DNA from 4 places in the Shewanella sediminis HAW-EB3 genome. Region 4 is predicted to be linked to each of the others. Evidence: predicted binding sites of a transcription regulator. Region 4 holds the regulator's gene; each other region holds the start of a gene.
The links. The regulator sigma-54, encoded in region 4, starts transcription at its own class of promoters, with help from an activator protein. The targets are predictions, from matches to a motif close to GTTGGCACGNNNNTNGNNT.
Positions count from the first base shown of each region.

Region 1 (4,662 bases), 1.0 Mb from region 4:
GTCAGTCTTGTCACACTAAGTCGGTGACAGATAATTTCTATCAACAGTTCGATTCTCTGGTCAATCTGTATAACGATAAGTTTGCAGGCCCAGGTAAGTCTCTGATGGATATGTTGAAGAAAGAGAAGATGCTAACAGAAACGGCTTTCGATGAAGAGATCGAATGGACCTGGTTCTTCCTCTGGCACCATGAAGGTCGACGTGCACGTCACGGCGCAGCTATGCAAGCACCTGACTATGTACAATGGCATGGTATGTTTGAAGTGGCCGAGCGTTTCTACATCGAGATGGTACCTCAGTACCTGGAAGTGGTAGAGAAAGCCGAGCACAGTGGCAATACTCAAGGCGCAGAAAAAGCACGTAAGCTCCTCGAAGAGATTCTATCTCGCCCTGAGCATGCATGGTTTACAGGTAATGAGCCCGATGAGGTGAAAAAAGCCCGTAAAGCCGCGCAAAAAGAGTTTAAAGCACGCTACCTGAGTGAAAGCAAATAGCAACCGAGTAAGGGGGTAATAATGGCCCCCTTTCTCCCCAAACTGAGGAGACTCAAGTGAATAAAAAAGGGGAAAATACTCGGTGGCAACGACTGTGGAGCTGGTTAAAAAGACCGTTAGCTTTGGGGATCCCCATCGGGATGTTCCTACTGGTATTGGTCGGCACATCGTTTCAAGCAATGATGGTGGTATCCAACCAAAATGAGTTCTGTTTTAGTTGCCACCTCACAATGGATACGATAGTTCAGGAGTATCAAGCCTCATCACATTTTGGTGATGGCGAAAATATTCCGGCCACTTGCTCAGATTGTCATGTTCCACATCCATTCATCGACAAGATGATCGTTAAGACCATCGCCTTGAAGGATGTTTATCACATGATTGCAGGGACGATTACGAAGGAAAACTTTGAAGAACACAGACCGGCCATGGCTGAGAGTGTTTGGAAAGCATTCAAGAAGAATGACTCCGCGAATTGTCGTCACTGTCACCAGGGTGAAAACTTTGATTTAGCCAAGCAACCACAACGAGCTCGCCTGAATCATGAAAAAATTGAAGCTAGAGGGGAAACCTGTATTGATTGTCATCAGGGACTGACCCATAAACGCATAGTTGTTCGATAAATTGATATTGGTTATATCAATATCTAAGCTCCCTGAACTCAAAAAGAGTCATCAGGGAGCTAATTGAAAAACATAAACGAATAGTTGTTCGTTAAGCTGATATTTGAAAATCTCCATCACAGGCCGCACTCTCCACGCGGCCTTTTTATTTACCTGTCCTACAGACAGAATCAACCAGGTTTAATCGCACTCACCGAATAGGTCAGTGGCACACGCTGCTGCTTATGTTCAAGAAAATACCTTGTGCTCAGCTCTCCAGCGGAATTGGTGATACTCTCCTCCTGCAGGCCGGCAAATGCATCATAGGGGCTGAAATCAAATTCGTTATAACCCTTTAGCTCCAGCCCGGCGTTAATCAGAGCATTTAACACCTCTGAGATGGGATGTGGCCAGCTCATCACAGTATTTATCTCGCCATCACAGTTCTCTGTGTAGGTCCCCTCTTCATCTACATCCGGCTCTTGCTTAGCAAAATAACTGTAGCCATCGAACAGTGCTTCTAAAGGATGAAACTCTACCATATAGAACTGTCCACCCGCCTTTAAACAGTCACTCACAACCTTTGCCCACCGATCCAGATCTGGCAGCCAGGCGATGGCACCGTAAGAGGTAAACACGATATCAAATTGACGGGATACTCTCTCTGGCGTGCTGTACAGATCGGTACAGATAAACTTAGCCTCGGCCTCAATCTGTTTCGCTAGCTCCTGTGCTTGCTCTATCGCGGCGGATGAGAGATCGATTCCGGTAACATCGGCGCCCTCTCGTGCCCAGGATAAGGTATCTAAGCCAAAATGGCATTGAAGGTGAAGCAGACTCTTACCTTTTACATTCAACCCACACAGCTCTATCTCTTGTAGCGAACTCTTGCCTTTCAGAAAGCCTTCAATATCATAAAACTTCGAACCTACATGAATTTTTGTACGCTTATCCCAAGCGGCTTTATTTACGGCTAAGTAATCCATCTCGACTCTCTTCTCTTAATTGTTCTGTATCTCGTTACTAACGAGTTGAGAAAATTCACCAACTCAATAGGTCAACTACCTTATCTTTTGAGCATAAAAGCTAACACTTAAAATCAACAATTTAAATAACATTCACAAAACACATACAAAACATGAAGATACATTATTGGCACAAACAATGCTTAGTCACCTGTACAGAAGAAAAGTACCAAACAAGAATATTTTGATTTTAAAAGGAATAATAAGATGCTCATTCGCCCTACTATCTTAGCTAGCGTATTAAGTTTATCTCTTTCAGGATGCATCATTAATGTTAATGGCGCCGATATGAGCCCGCTTGAACATCAACATCAATCCATCCAACTCGACGCCAGTGGCCTCAATGCGCTGGTTGCCGAAACAGGAGCGGGGTCGCTCGAAATAGAGGGAGTCAAAGGCTTAACCCATATCACACTCGAGGCCGATATCTACACCCGAGATGGCGTAGAGGCTGAACTTTCCCTCGAGCGTCAAGGAGCAAAGGCACACCTGATTGCCGATTTCGATTCTAATGTGAGCTTTGGAAACTCTCCCTATATAGATCTTGTGCTGAAAGTCCCCTCACAGATGAAGATGGACATCGATGACGGCTCAGGCAGCATAGATATTTCAGGCGTTGACGCCGATATAAAACTTCAGGATGGATCGGGTAGTATCGCTATAGAGGGTGGCAAAAACCTGGAGATAGAAGATGGCTCCGGTGGTATCACCCTCAAAAACGTCGATGGTGGGATCCACCTCGAAGATGGCTCAGGTTCCATTGAGATAAAAGATGTCGACGGCGATATCACGATCAATGATGGTTCGGGTAGCCTCTCTGTGAAGAACGTACAGGGCAAAGTAACCATTGATGACGGCTCCGGCAGCATCGATGTCGTCAATACGCAGGGGTTAAACATTATCGATTCCGGCTCAGGCGATGTGAGTTTCGACCAGATAGATGGCCCTGTAAGTATGCACTAACCCTGTCTTGGCAACCAAAAGACTTCCCGGCGCAGGCGGCTAGGTAGGATAGTGTTTATTTAGTTATCCGAATTAGCCCCTGCCCACCCCATGAACACAATGCTGCGATAACGACGCCTTGTGGCAGACCGGCAGACCCCGCACCATAAACTTCAGCGGTCCTGGTTAAGTCTTGTTTTTACCTTAGCCCTTGTCTTAGTCTTGACCTTAGTAGATAACTCATCGTATCGGTCAAACAATAAGGTGGCAAAATGAAGGATCAGCAATCCATACAATAACCATTGAAAGCCCGCCCCCTGCAGCTCGGTTCGATGAGAGATAGGTTCTCTTGTTTGTTCTATCAGAGCAGTCATCATATTCCTCCAATTTGAGCTCAAATAACAGTTAAGACTTACAGTTAAGAAAGAGTACATCGAAGGAGGTGAAAGAAGTGTGAAGACACTATTCAGTGTTTTTTAGGTATTAAAACTGAGAGAAATAAACAATCTCCTTCATATAGCGAAGATTGCTTACTTAATTTAATCAAATAAAAAGAATTCAAGCCGTTCCAGCTAAGGCTTAAACAAATAAGGTCTAATACCAATCGGTATAAGAAAGTGATCAACTCAGAGTTATTTTTGGCTGCATAATTCAAGGCGAAAGAGTGAGGGAATCGTGATCCCTTTTGAACTAATTCAACACAGAAGTAAGCCGCCAAAAACACTCCTTAAAGGCGAGTTTTAGCACTTGCGATACGGCGTTAACGAGCTTAAACGTAGAATAACTATGTTCCTCACTCGTTGCCTTGCCTCACAAGCGCTAAATTCTCGCTGAGTGACCACACCTTTATACCTATTGGTATAACCCCGATAAAGAGGGCACTCAGGGGAGCCGTAGCCACCTCGATTTTCATAATCCTAGCCTATCAAGGCAAGCTTTTTAGCTCTGGACCAACGCTTAATCGCAATCTCTCGTTTCAGTGCTTCAGACTGAGTACCAACCGCCTCGTTATACACTAAGAGCAAAGGCCCCTTTCCTCGCAGGAATTTAGCGGCTTTAGGCCCGCCGCTTTGATGCTCCTTAAACCGCCGCTCAATATTCAGCGTCACCCCGGTATAGAGATGACCGTTAGCGCATTGGATCATATACAGGAACCACAAAGGCTCACTCATTTAGTCTTAATCTCGTTAAGTCCCAGTAGACCCAGGAAAAAAGCGTATTCTTGAGCCGTATCCTGGTATCTCCTATAGCGACCACTCTTACCACCATGACCCGCCTCCATATCAATATGGAAGAGCAATTGATTGTCGTCAGTCTTATAATCCCTGAGTTTAGCGACCCATTTAGCGGGTTCAAAATACTGCACTTGCGAGTCATGAAGGCCGGTAGTAACGAGCATGTGAGGGTAAGCTTGTCGCTTTATCTGATCATAGGGCGAATAGCTAAGCATATAGTCGAAATACCTCTTCTCATTGGGGTTACCCCATTCATCATACTCATTAGTCGTTAACGGTATAGACTCATCCAGCATAGTCGTCACAATATCGACAAAGGGCACATGGGCCGCTACGGCAAAATATAGTTCCGGTGCTTGATTTA
Region 1 is NC_009831.1:5,345,140-5,349,801, forward strand. It holds gene SSED_RS22790 (multiheme c-type cytochrome) at 1-494, shown strand, start outside; gene SSED_RS22795 (NapC/NirT family cytochrome c) at 551-1,117, shown strand; gene SSED_RS22800 (class I SAM-dependent methyltransferase) at 1,288-2,082, opposite strand; gene SSED_RS22805 (DUF4097 family beta strand repeat-containing protein) at 2,329-3,084, shown strand; gene SSED_RS22810 (hypothetical protein) at 3,237-3,440, opposite strand; gene SSED_RS22815 (GIY-YIG nuclease family protein) at 3,981-4,235, opposite strand; gene SSED_RS22820 (S9 family peptidase) at 4,232-4,662, opposite strand, start outside.
Region 1: the regulator sigma-54 is predicted to act here: its motif matches at 2,248-2,266, upstream of SSED_RS22805 (DUF4097 family beta strand repeat-containing protein).

Region 2 (4,662 bases), 2.4 Mb from region 4:
TGAATTGATTACATACTTAATGCAACTGGTATTAGCCTGCAGCCAGTAAATAGCATCATTCATTTAAAATACGGGTTGACAAGGCCGGCGTTGACGATATAATAGCCACCGATTTTGAGATACCCTTGTAATTTTCTTTTGTTAGTCCGACTCCTCTCGTCACTGCCTCACAAAACACATTAATACACCCGGTTCAACATCTAATAGCTCGTCATTTTACTGTCATAAATTTATGATTTAATTTGACTCGATTAAGCATATCTAATTCGCATTTGTTACAAACGTTAACATTTGAAGATAATATAAATGCTTGATTAAGCCGTTAAAGATGAGTAGTCTCGAAACACAAATAACACTCATCTTTCGCAAAAATGCTAAGGATATTTTATAGTTAAATACATGCTGCAAAGGTTTGCAGTAATATAAAAAGGAATATGACATATGTCGTACAATATCAATGGTCATGAGATCACAGTAAATTTCCCGGTAGACTCTATCTCTTTAAATAAGTCTTCTATCGCTTTCACCGATAGCCAAGGGAAAAACAGACAAACCTTCTCTAAACGCACCGAAGCGTTATCGTTTATGAAATGGCTTTTATCAAGCAACAAATAAATCATAGCGAAAAAGAAATGGATGATGATAAATAGTCTGTTTGCAATAAAACAAAGCAATACAATTAGTTAAAAATTAATGCCAATCGATACACTACCTCTCACTGGTATCGAGTGACCCAAACTTCCACCGGAGAATGGGAACAGATAGGACTGACATCATTAAATCAGCTATCAGGCAGTAAAGTAACATCTACCTTTGGTTCAGGCTGTATCAATTTCACAGATACCCAGCCTGACCAAACGGTAAAAACCTCAATGATTTATCCTATCCTCTCAACAATATCTAGCTTCTTACTTCAATTTAAGACCGCCCTGCAGATGTTGAATTAGCAGCCATATTTACGTTGATATCGAGGCAACATACTGACATTGCCCAGTAGCCCCCCCTGATGAAGGTACATGATAGGTGTTTTATCCATCGTCATATTCAGATAATGCTCTAGTGCCATCCAGCCTAAGGGATCATAGAGAAGTTCAAATTCGATACCTGTATTGCAGACCCGTTTCCACATATCAAAAAACTCTCGATAGAGCTTACCGAAATGAAATTTCTTGGGCATAGCAACAATCTCAGGATGATGCGCCACCTCACCACTGAGCATTTCGAATTGATGTTTCAGGTATCCATCACCACCAACGGCAGCACAAGTTAAGACGCGAATGTCTAACCCCGAGCCAACAAAATATTTATTCAGAAATAAAGCAGTTGTACCGGTACCGGAAGGAAGAAATACGATGAGAGATGAAAGAGCCTGCTCCTTAAACCACTCGCAGATCTCCTCGGCAAGTTTAAACACGCCAAATTCAGCATAACCACACCTTCCCCCCTCAGGAACAAACACAGCATGCTCTTGATTCGGCAAAACTTGCTCCTCAATATAGGTCAAGGTATCACGTCCCTCTCGATCACTCTGCTCGCTGAGATTAATGATATTGGCGCCATTTTGGCAAGCACTGACATAGTTGCCCTCTTTCTGTGTTTTTATGTGTGAGGCGATATGATCGACATAAAAGTCCAGCTGCCATCCTCTCAACTTCGCGAGCGCAGACATAGAGTAGAGTGAGTTAGCCTGAGCAGAACCATAGCCGATAACCTTATGAACATCCGGGAAGTCATGCTCGAGAAAATAGGCAAATTTGCGGGCCTTATTGCCGGAAAACTCCGGATGCAGAAGATCGTCTCGTTTAACAAAAATCTCTCTGTCAAACATCTCAATGGAATCTACAGGGGTATGGGATAATTTCATCATTCTGGAAACCTAAACTATTGAACAGACAAGTTTATCACTGTCGGCCTACCGAGCAAAACCACTAAAAGCTGGTGATTTTCACTATCCGACAATCTGTAAAAAATAGAAAGTGCATATATTTCACAGGGTTGCTTAATTGGCATGTTTTTAGCTTATTAACTGTATAGCGCATTCTTTCTTTTGCCCTTATGAGGAGTTTTTAATGGCAGTATTACGTTTAATCTTTAACATTGCATGGTTTGTTCTCGGCGGATTTGTTATGGGGTTAGCCTGGTGGATCGCAGGCTTACTCTGTTATATCAGTATTATCGGCATTCCATTTGGGCGAGCCTGTTTTGTCATCGGTGAAATGACCTTCTGGCCATTCGGGCAAGATCATATGAGTAGAAGCAGCCTGACAGGCAGTGAGGATATAGGTACAGGTGCATTTGGTACCGTTGGCAATATCGTCTGGTTTTTACTATTTGGGATCTGGCTTGCAATAGGTCACATTACTCACGCGTTGGCATGTTTCGTTACCATTATCGGGATACCTTTTGGTATTCAGCACCTGAAATTAGCAATTTTAAGCTTAACCCCTATTGGGCAGACTGTTGTCACTAAGGCATAAAACGACAATAAAAAACGCCGAATTAACTTTAATTCGGCGTTTTACTATATGTAACAAACCTATTTGCTGCCTGTTTTCACCTCTGACATATATTCATCCAGAATCGATGCAGCATCAATTTTCGATAAGCCAACATTAAACATATCTCGCCAGTAATGACCTTCAGGCGTATTTCTAAACGCGATAAACATCTGCTTTTCTTCGAGGGTCTTCTTGTTTATCTGTAACTTTCCTGCGAGTGACTTCAGCTCTTTTTGAGATAGCAGGTAGCCAAAAACGTGCAGATCGATGACTGCGGCATCGATGCGAGCGGTTGCCACCTTTTTTACGTTATGTTCATCAGAATTGACAACTTCGACCCTTTGGGTTCCCAGCTTAATCATGGCATCTAGCTCGGCCGTGTTTGTGTAATCTCTCACCACACCGAGCCGATACTGATTAAGGTCTGCGAGACTGGACCAGCTGATGGGATGCAGATGCTGTTCAACTAAGCCTAAAGGGCTGGCACCTAAAGGATCCGAAAATATAAATTCATCAGTTGGATAGCTATAAGCCGGTAGATATCCGATATATTTAGACTCGGGGCGGTTTACCATCCTTATGGCTCTGCTCCAGGGGAAAAAGCCAACAATAAGTTCATGCCCCACCGCTCTCATTGCCGCACGAGTAATTGCAATAGTCGCTCCCTGCTTTTCTAAGGTACTGCCCGAGTAAGGAGGCCAGTGAAGCGAGGTCAAGTGAAGAGTGTCGGCTTTTGCCTCTGGCACGGCAAAGCTTCCGGCGAACAGCAAAAACTGACACAGAATAGCGATAAAAAGTATGTAGTTGCGTACGCCGCTTAACGCCCTCTTCCGACCGATGTCTAACGCCCCTTCAAAAAGTACTAATACTCAGTATAGCTGCAATATCAGGCAGACAAATTAAGCTTTGTTACAATTGTTGGCTGGTCTAAACGCGTTCAATAGTGAGAGAGTAATAACTTGAACCCCAAATCTGGAGAGGCAATGTTACGTAAAACAGTGATAACGATAAGTGGGGGTGTACTCACCTTAGCGGGCGCGGCTCTGTTAATTTTGCCCGGGCCTGCCTGGTTGCTGTTTCCCGTTGGTTTGGCCATCCTGAGTCTGGAATATCCTTGGGCGAAAGTGTGGTTGCGAAAGAGTCAACGTCAACTTCATGCTTCGGCAGCCTGGCTTGATAGAAAAATCCTATTAAGAAAAATGAAATCTTAATCTGTAGCCCCTCCATCTCCGACGCAGTTCACGGAAATGTAAATCTTTAGAGGTTAAACTGCTAGCCTGCCTGAGAATGGCAACCAGAACCGAGACACTCTTCACGAAAACCCAATCCAAATCCACGATAGTCTCTATCGAAACAATGCGTTATCTATATTCCGTTCAGATTAATATGATGTCCACATTAAATAACCACATAAAAAACAAGTCTTAATGTGAGGTCTAAAATGAAACTATTATCTCCCCTTTCTCTTGCAATCCTGGCTGCAATGAGCGCAGCACCTGCCGCAGCAAAAGAGCCAATTGAAATTATCCAACCAGCAAAGATCACGGCACCAGAAAAAGTTGAATTGGGAAAGATGTTGTTCTTCGAGCCAAGGCTCTCAATGTCTGGTTTTATCTCCTGTAACTCATGCCATAACCTATCGCTTGGCGGTGTCGATGCACTTCCAACCTCTATTGGACACAACTGGCAAGAGGGCCCGATTAACTCTCCTACGGTCCTGAATGCTGAATACGGTCTGGCACAATTTTGGGACGGGCGTGCAAAAGATCTCAAAGAACAAGCCGGTGGGCCAATCGCTAATCCTGGAGAGATGGGTTATACCCATGAGCTTGCCGTCTCAACTGTAAACTCCATGCCAGCCTACCAGACAAAGTTTGAAGCCATTTATGGTAAGAACTCGGTCAACATTGACAATATTACCGATGCCATCGCCGAGTTTGAAAAAACACTGGTTACGCCGAACAGTTCTTTCGATCTCTATCTTCAAGGAGAGCAGGACGCGATCACCGCCGAAGCAAAATCAGGTTATCAGCTCTTTAAAAATAAAGGTTGTACCAGCTGTCACAATGGACCCGCGGTTGGTGGCACCATGTATATGAAGATGGGACTAGTGAAACCGTTCCACACTAAAAACCCGGCAGAGGGTCGCATCGCTGTAACTGGA
Region 2 is NC_009831.1:3,236,377-3,241,038, forward strand. It holds gene SSED_RS24465 (hypothetical protein) at 442-615, shown strand; gene SSED_RS14050 (1-aminocyclopropane-1-carboxylate deaminase) at 944-1,864, opposite strand; gene SSED_RS14055 (YccF domain-containing protein) at 2,070-2,477, shown strand; gene SSED_RS14060 (substrate-binding periplasmic protein) at 2,537-3,244, opposite strand; gene SSED_RS14065 (PGPGW domain-containing protein) at 3,482-3,709, shown strand; gene SSED_RS14070 (cytochrome-c peroxidase) at 3,940-4,662, shown strand, end outside.
Region 2: the regulator sigma-54 is predicted to act here: its motif matches at 2,003-2,021, upstream of SSED_RS14055 (YccF domain-containing protein).

Region 3 (4,662 bases), 2.7 Mb from region 4:
CAGACGACTTCATCATTATCCGATGAGATCACCTCAATCTTTTGCTGTGGATCTTGAGCCAGAGTCGACTCAGTTTGTGCCCCCAGGACTGAGCCGAAATGGCGCATCACATAGTTAACGGCTTTGGGGGTAACAGATCTTAGGTTACTCTCAAATCTGAAATCTCCAGCGCAGGGGACGGTAATGATCTCGTAAGAGGGGAAGTAATGGAAATCAGTTCTATTATCACACATGAAGCCGGCGACTGTTCGAAGAATGGATTTTGAATGCTGGTTAGCGACCATGATATGTTTACCTGTGGCCGTTGCAGTTAATGGTACGGGGGAGACGGTTAAAATTATTTTTATACCAGGATTAATTGTCTTTAGACGGGTCGATATTTTTTCAAGGTCGGTGCGGATCTCTTCATAGCTAAAGTTATGGAAACTGTAGCGGGAGTCGTCGAAGACACCGGATATGATGCCGGGACAGCTCGGGTAAAAAACATTGCTGCAATCTTTCCACGCCTCGGTTAAACCTAGTGTAAAAATTAGTACATCTGTGACGGCTATTGTTTCGAGCATCTCAGTAGCAGCAGCTATTCTGGCTGCAACGAGATCGGCTTGGGAGTTGAAACCGTCAGGGTTAAAGTTGGGTCTTAACAGGTCATAATATTTATCAGCGTCGGAGTAGATTGCACAGCTTTTATCAAAACCTGACTCTGTTTCAGCAATATCAAACCATTGTAGAAGACATCTTGGTGTGTATAGATTACCGAAAGCAAAGCTGGATACCTGATTGGTTTCAATTTTGCTCTGATTAAATGAGTAACCTCCCGCATTTAGCCACTTGCCCACATGCTGTGCGAAACAAGAACCGATGGATGAAATTCTCGGGTTGTCGATGCCTAAATCGATTTGATGCAATTGGGTGAATGTCTCTTGGCCAAGCTTAATGCTCGCAACGCCAGTGCGCCAAAAAAAAGTTTCGCCTTTATCACTGTAGGGGGTAGAGCCAGATCTCTTCATAATACAATCTCTCCGTATCTTTCAAATAGATGTCAGGGGGATTAGGTGCTGACCTTGGTTGGCATACCACCGACGTTTAACTGACAGTTTATTTACATTTTAAATGATAAAGCAATATGCATGCCTGCGAGAAAAAAAAGATAACCAAGTTAAAGTTACGCTTAATCAAGCCGATGAACATGCTAATACTCTATTGAATAAATAACCGTGGTGGCTGGGGCATAGCAGCCTCACCTTTGGCGTGATATTTGCTTCATTTTGTATAAGCTTCTATGAGAGAGTATTCATTTCGGGCTCGCTAGTTTTACTCTTTGCGATCTCATAGCATTTTTATTGGTTAAGTTTAGGATGTTGCTATGCGTATAGTTCTACTTCTATCATCTGTTTTATTGCTTAGCGCTTGTGCTCAGAGTGGAAGCTCAGATATGGAACCGCTTGCCAGCGGCAATCAGTTGCCGCAGAGTTCGGCAATTAATCATATGTCTCAACAGATAGTGAATGAGTTGGTAAGACAAAATGATGAACTGAGATCAAATCAGCCACTCCTTGTCGCTACACCAGTGTTATTGGAAGATCTTAAGCGGACAAATGCTATAGGTCTACAGCTTCAGCAAGGCTTTATCTCTGCGCTGCATGATAATCAATTTAGCCTGGTCGATATCAATGTCGGTGATAATATCAGGGTCACACCTGAAGGGGATTTCTTACTGACCCGGGATTGGAAGCAATTGCCCTCGGGTATCGCCGTCGAGCACGTTCTTGTATCAACCATGAGCCCCAATACTTTGGGCGTCGTAGTTAACTCAAGAATTGTCAACGTCACGAATAATCGTGTTGTCTCAGCATCTCAGGGGAGCTTCTCCGTCAAGGACCTTCCCGGGTATCTGAAGTACTCTGAAAAGGTGGTCTCACAAGAGGGGCTGTTATATCGAGATAGCAGTGTTGGTGTGCAAGAGGTTCAAGTGAAAGGTGATACAAAATGAAGATTTGGCTGATGTTAATTCTAGTGCTCATCACGGGCTGTTCATCTAAAGACAGGTATATCGAGTGGGAAACCCAGCCGCCGGAGAGTTTTCCTAAGTTGACTGCAATAGGGTATGCACCTTTAGATACTCAACCGGCAGACGCCCAATCACAAAAAGTATTAATGGCGATGCAAGCCTCAAAAATCGCCGCTTACAGGGAGTTAGCCGAGCAGGTATATGGTCAGCAGCTCTCAGCTTCGAGTAGGGTCAATGATTGGATGCTGACCGATGACAGTATTCAGGCATCGGTTACTGGGGTGATACGAGGTGCTAAGGTGGTAAAAAGCTATCCTGCCGGTGACCACTATGTGACTGAGCTTGAGTTAGACTTCGCTCAGGTATGGGCGCTTTATCAACAGCAAAACAGACCGCAGAAGATAAAAGAGATCACCTATTTTTAAATTAGCTACGCTACGGGCTACGGTACGGGCACGAGCTTCCTATCTCCGTCATCCCCGCAATGTCTTTGAGCGGGCAATTTATTCTTAAAAGAACTAAGCAAAAAGAACGAAGCTAAAGCTTCGGGCTCCTGCCTGCTCAGGAGTGACGACTATAGCTTCGAGATGAGCTACGAGTTAGGAACGACTATCTAGGGAACGATTTAAGGGGAGGGGGCTTTGCTTTGGGCTCGCGGAGATTTCTTAGCTTTATCTTTAGCTCGCCGCTGCTTTTACGCTTTTAAGTTATTACCTAATGTCGATATGGTTGAGGTCTTACCTTTACCGTTATAGGTAAGGCTGGATGCATTTCTGCTAACTTGAAGGGCCTGTGACAGGCGGTTGATACTGGCGATATTCAGTTCGATTAAACTGGTGTTTTCAATGTTCAATTGTTGGCATTCAGCAAGCAGTTCCTTGGCGGAATTTACTTTTGCAGATAATACGCTATCACTGATCAGCAATGATTTTTCTGGATGAGTGGATAGGTTCACATCATTAGCTTTGAGATCATCGAGTAACTTAGCTTTGGCCGTGGCCAATGAGAGTAAAAGGTCTGCACTCTGTTCGATGAGCGCACTTTTCTCTTGTGTTATCGTTACTTTCAGCTCTTCTAGCAGCTTATGCTGCAGCTCGATGATGTTAGTTATCTGACTCATAGATATATTAATTGAGATCCTTTAGTTCATTTTCGAACTGAGCAATATTGGTTGCGAGTTTTTCAGGATCGATTTTATAACGTCCTTCCGCAATGGCGAGTTTTATCTCTTGAACTTTTTTCTGATCAACTTCAGGAATACCGGCAAGCTTTGCCTGAGTGCTCTGTAGCTGCTGAGCCTGAGAAGTGATGGAGACTGAATCACTCTTAGGTGGTGTGCTCGTTGAAGTAGCCGCAGTGCTCTGACTCGCCTGACTACCACTTTTGGCAACATCGGCATTAGCTTTGGCTTTACCCACGTGAGTGTGTGTTGACGTATTTACTTGTTTAATATCAATAGCCATCTTAGGCTCCAACAATAAAAAAATGGAAGAACATACACGTATATCGGCAGTGTTCACCAGAGCTTTAGTTTTTTATATTATATCTTGAGGTAGCTTAAGTTTAGGCTACATCCTAACTTCAACCTCTCCAACACCTGTGACTTTAGCATCTAGGCTTTTGTTGGAATAACTGTTCTTAATGCGAATTCTATCACCTAAATTGCCATCACGCAGTGCTTCTCCCACTGTTTTTATTTCGAAATTCTTTGAACGGGCAAAAATCGAGACCGTATCACCTTTGCAGACAAAACAGAGGTTGTTGATAAAGATGGGTTGGTTGGGAGGGATCCTCCTCTTGACGCGTGTACCAACCACATCCTCAATTTTATCGAACTGTTGCCCTCTTAAGCTCGTTTGCTCTACATATTGAATCGCGACATCACCACTGGATATCAGATCATCGGGTCCCAGGGTCTCCCGGGAAACGACTACCGGATAGAGCACATCGACTCGAACGGATAGAAATATTTGCCAGGGATACTGAAGTTGTGGACTGTTACAGCTTATCTTTACCGTATTATTTCGTTTGATAGCTCTGTTGCTTGCCAGTTCTGCTTTAACGGGTGGCAGGCATAGAGGCGGCTTCAATCGGGAGTCCAAGCTTTGGGGCGTAATGTTGACTTTTGCGTGCTCTGCAACGTTAATTTTTTCTTCGATAACTGCTATAGCTAAGTTCGAAATGGTCGATAGAGAAGGAACACTTGCTTCTTGTGAGCTAAAAGCATGTGTTGATTGGAATAAAATGATTAAATAGACCACATATTTTACTTTCATAATGAATAGACTAGCTTGATTAGCTAGATTACACCTATACTTTCTTAGTGACCGGAACTTTGTACTTCTCATCTTGTGAGAGAAGGTGTCAGAAACTTGACAATTATATGGTCAGGTTGTGAGATGTATTTTATAAAGCAATTAGTATGCCTATACTCAGAAACTAGTGGGTAATGGGTGAGCATCCAAAAGTCGACAAGGCAAGAGTACTATGTCAAACATTCTTGAATCAGTTAATAAACGCACGCAGTTAGTCGGGCAAAACCGTTTAGAGCTTTTATTATTTAAACTAAACGGTCGTCAAAGATTCGGTATCAACGTATTTAAAGTCAAAGAGGTGTTGCAATGCCCGCCTCTTACAAGCTTGCCTAAGTTAAA
Region 3 is NC_009831.1:3,726,864-3,731,525, reverse strand. It holds gene SSED_RS16210 (GSCFA domain-containing protein) at 1-1,007, opposite strand, end outside; gene SSED_RS16205 (FlgO family outer membrane protein) at 1,364-1,990, shown strand; gene SSED_RS16200 (LPP20 family lipoprotein) at 1,987-2,433, shown strand; gene SSED_RS16195 (flagella synthesis protein FlgN) at 2,703-3,128, opposite strand; gene flgM (flagellar biosynthesis anti-sigma factor FlgM) at 3,136-3,471, opposite strand; gene flgA (flagellar basal body P-ring formation chaperone FlgA) at 3,577-4,284, opposite strand; gene SSED_RS16180 (chemotaxis protein CheV) at 4,496-4,662, shown strand, end outside.
Region 3: the regulator sigma-54 is predicted to act here: its motif matches at 1,243-1,261, upstream of SSED_RS16205 (FlgO family outer membrane protein).

Region 4 (4,662 bases):
AATATGGCGAGTTTAGTGGCTGCGCGGGCATGTAAACCTAGCTTGTTGCAGATGGTGACCCGACGTTCCAGTTTAGGCATTGTTCAGTTCACGATGGCGGGCTTTAACCATATGTTTGCTATTGCTAAATAGTTTCGCTAATTGGTCGGTGACATAGACAGATCTATGTTGTCCGCCGGTACAGCCTATGGCGATAGTCAGATAGCTACGATTATTTCTTTCAAGGTGCGGCAGCCACGTTTCTAACAGGTTTTCAATTTGCCAGATGAATTTATTAACCATAGGCTGCTGGCTGAGAAACAGCTGTACAGGTTCATCGAGGCCTGTCATGGGTCTTAGCTCTGGCTCCCAATGAGGGTTGGGGAGAAAACGAACATCGAACATAAAGTCGGCTTCTGCGGGCATGCCGTATTTGAAGCCGAAAGATTCAAAATTAATGACGAGTTCTTTATCTACAGTTCCCAATAAGATCTCTCGTACCTGATTACTCAGGTCATAGATATTGAGGTTTGAAGTATCTATGTAGTGATCGACCAGCTTAGAAACCGGCTCGAGTAGTATCCTTTCATGCTCAATCGCTTCTTTCAAAGAAGTTTTACTTCTCGATAGTGGATGGAGTCGGCGGGTTTCGCTGTATCGCTTCAGCAGAACTTCATCTGAAGAGTTGAGAAAGAAACTGAGTAATTCAGTATCTGCAGGCAGGTTGGAAAGTTGTTTTTCGAGCTCTTTTTCCTGCTCAGGCATGTTACGAACGTCGACACTGATGGCGACAAGTTCGGTACTACCCTTAAGTTGATCGAGTAGTGAGTCCATGAGCGGTAGAGGCAAGTTATCGACACAATAGTATCCAAGGTCCTCTAAAACCCTGAGGGCGACAGATTTTCCTGATCCGGACCGACCGGATACCATAACCAGTTTCATTGAGTAATTACCTGATAGAGTTCTGATTCATCTTGTGTTTTGCGTAACTGCTTCAATATCAGCTTATCATTGAGCTTCTCTGCCATAGTCGACAGGGTACTCAAATGCTGCTCACATTGATCCGCAGGCACTAATAGCGCAAATAGTATATCTACCGGCTGTTTATCAATCGAGTCGAAAGCGATAGGCTCTTCACACTTGATTAGAACTGCAACTGGTTGACTTATATTGGTTAATCTCCCGTGAGGAATTGCAATACCATTACCTATCCCCGTGCTGCCCATCTTCTCTCTAGCCAAAAGGCTTTCAAATATCTCTTGAGAGGTAAGGGTCGGGTACTGGACAGCCGCAAGATCGCTGATAAGTTCCAGTACCTTTTTCTTACTGCCCGGAGTGGCGCAGGTTGTGCACTCCGGCTGCAGGATCTTACTAAGTTCCATTATTAATGTTTTGTTAGCTTCTCTTTGTGTTTAATAACCTGACGGTCTAGCTTATCAATCAGGGAGTCAATTGCGGCATACATGTCCGCATTTTCAGACGTAGCAAAAACCTCACCACCGGAAAGGTGGAGTTTTGCTTCCGCCTTTTGCTGCATTTTCTGAACATTTAAAATAACGTGCACATTATTGATCTGATCGAAATGCCGTTCAAGTTTAGTAAACTTTTCTTCAACGTATTGACGTAGTGATGTTGTAATTTCAATGTGGTGCCCTGTTAGGTTTATTTGCATAGAATTACTCCTCCGTTTCCGATTGTGTTATGTAAACTAACGCTTGCTTATGATCTCAATAACGCTTTATAAACTCTTACGCTGATTCGATGGGGGGATGAGCAGAGCTTCACGATATTTGGCAATCGTTCGCCTCGCCACTTTGATCCCCTGTTCCCCCAGTAGCGTCGCCATTTTGCTGTCGCTCAGGGGTTTCTTCTGGTTTTCGGCTGCGATCAACTTCTTAATGAAAGCGCGTATCGCAGTCGATGAACATTCTCCACCATCATCCGTACCGACATGACTGGAGAAGAAGTACTTCAATTCAAATATCCCTCTGGGGGTGTGCATATACTTCTGTGTTGTGACACGTGAAATGGTCGATTCATGCATTTCAACCGCTTCGGCGATGTCGTTCAGCACCATAGGCTTCATCGCTTCTTCACCGAACTCGAAGAAACCTTGTTGAAATTTCACTATGCAGTTAGAGACTTTCAGCAGGGTCTCATTACGACTTTCCAGGCTCTTAATAAACCACTTGGCTTCTTGCAGGTGACCTCGGATATATTGCCCATCGGCTTGATTCTTTGTGCTTCTGGCCATGGAGGCATAGTGCTGATTGACATTAATCTTAGGCATATAATCCGGGTTTAACTCCACGACCCAGCGACCTTTCTTTTTGGTCACGGTGACGTCCGGGATCACATACTCATCTCGCCCAGGAGTAATGGCCAGTCCCGGTCTTGGGTTCAGCGTCTGGATCAGTGCAATCGCCTCTCTGAGATCATCTTCTTTCAATTTAGTCTTGCGCATTAGCAGACGGAAATCACGTCCGGCAATAAGGTCTAAATGTTCTTTGATCAAGAGTTTGGCATTGCCGATATGAGGAGTCGTGTCGGCATATTGGGCGAGCTGAATCGAGAGGCATTCACTGAGATCTCTTGCCGCAATACCGATAGGATCGAAATGCTGAACACGCTTGAGTACGGCTTCAACTTCATCCTGTTCAATTTCAGGGTCGCCCATTGCCTCGAGAATATCGTCGACACTTTGAGTCAGGTAACCGCGTTCGTCGATGGCGTCGATAATGGCGGTGGCGATGGCTAGATCATTATCGGAGAAAGGGGTGAGGTTTTTTTGCCATTCAAGGTGTTCATATAAGCCTTCGCTGGTTTCACCTTGAAAGGGCATATCGTCGTCGCGCATTGCCCCGGAACTGGAGTTTGGGGTCGCAGTATAGACCTCGTCCCACGTGGTATCCATGGGAAGATCTTCTGGCATGGAATCTTGGGTCAGTGCATCGGATGTCTCGACGGCTGAGCTATCTTGTGGGCCTTCGTTATCTGTATCACCTTCTGCTGAGGCGCTATATTCAGGCTCATCACTGGCTTTACTATCACTATTGACGGGCTCTGCATCGACTTGCTCTTCATCCAACTCAAGTAGTGGGTTGGAGTCTAATGCTTGTTGGATCTCTTGTTGCAGTTCCAGCGACGAAAGCTGCAAAAGGCGTATTGCCTGTTGCAGCTGTGGTGTCATGGTTAACTGCTGACCCATTTTGAGCTGGAGTGACGCTTTCATTTACCGCTATTCCCTTATTTTGTAATTATAAAATGAGAAAGCCTGCTAAATAATTTTTGGGGTTTCTCTGCCCCCTTAACTCGCTATCTGTTTGCGAGTCTTAACGAATCTGTTACTTGAAAATCGATGCTATAGATTAACTATAGCTTGAATTGTTCACCTAAGTACACAGCCCGTACCTGCTGATTGTCCAAGATTTCGGCAGGGGTGCCTTCTGCTATTAAGTTTCCGTGACTCACGATGTAGGCGTGTTCACAAACGTCCAGTGTTTCACGAACGTTATGGTCTGTTATTAGCACGCCAAGGCCTCGACTCTTGAGCTGTAAGATGATTTTCTTGATGTCGATAACGGAAATCGGATCGACGCCGGCAAAAGGTTCATCGAGCAAGATAAATTTTGGATTCGCCGCCAAAGCTCGTGCAATTTCGACTCGTCGACGTTCACCACCAGACAAGGCCATACCGAGACTGTCTCTGATATGAGTAATATGGAACTCTTCTAACAGGTGTTCGAGCTGCTCTTCGCGTTCATTGTTACTCATCTCAGAGCGGGTCTGTAATACCGCCATGATGTTATCTCTGACGGACAGTTTACGGAAAATACTGGCTTCTTGAGGCAGATAACCTATCCCTTTTCTGGCGCGTAGATGCATGGGATCTAAGGTCAGGTCATCCTCGTCGATAAAGATGCGTCCCTTATCGCTCTGCACTAAGCCGACCACCATATAAAATGTGGTGGTTTTTCCCGCACCATTTGGGCCTAACAGGCCGACAATTTGCCCTGTTTTTACTGTGAGACTCACATCTTGTACTACGGCACGACTCTTATAGCTCTTGGCGAGGTTAACGGCCTTTAGCGTCATCTCGCTCATTTTGGCTCCTGTTTTATAGTCGTTTGTTCCGGCTGAGTCTCTTTTTTCGTCTCAGGTTCATCTGATGGTGTTAGAGTTTTTGTCTCAGGTTTTGTCTCTTCCTGATAGTTTTCTGGCTCATCTGATGGTGTTGGTATTTGCTGTTCAGGCTTTGTCTCTTCCTGATAGTTTTCAGGTTGAATGATGGTGATCACTCTGTCATTGCCGGTACTTTCAGCAATGAGTTGTTGCTTAGCGATGTTATAACGGATCTGGTGTCCCGTTACTTGGCTGCCAGCCTGTTCCAGAGTGGCATTCCCGATAAGGGTTAGGGTTCGACTGGAGAGTTCGTAGCGTATCTCTTTGGCACTCGCTGATGCCGGGCGACCATCTTCCATTATCTGTGAATAGGTGGCAGGGCTTCCCGTTGCAACCAGTATCTTTCCGCCACCTTCCTCTTTAGAAAATGCCCTGAGCTCATCGGCCAGGATCTTTACTGAACCCTGCGTGACTTCGACGGGGCCATTGAAGATGATCTGGTTATTTTTAATATCCGCTTCCTGGCTGGCGGCAGAGATCTTAACTTCTTGCTTTAGATCG
Region 4 is NC_009831.1:868,734-873,395, forward strand. It holds gene SSED_RS03715 (HPr family phosphocarrier protein) at 1-80, opposite strand, end outside; gene rapZ (RNase adapter RapZ) at 73-921, opposite strand; gene ptsN (PTS IIA-like nitrogen regulatory protein PtsN) at 918-1,361, opposite strand; gene hpf (ribosome hibernation promoting factor) at 1,364-1,651, opposite strand; gene SSED_RS03735 (RNA polymerase factor sigma-54) at 1,718-3,211, opposite strand; gene lptB (LPS export ABC transporter ATP-binding protein) at 3,352-4,083, opposite strand; gene lptA (lipopolysaccharide transport periplasmic protein LptA) at 4,080-4,662, opposite strand, start outside.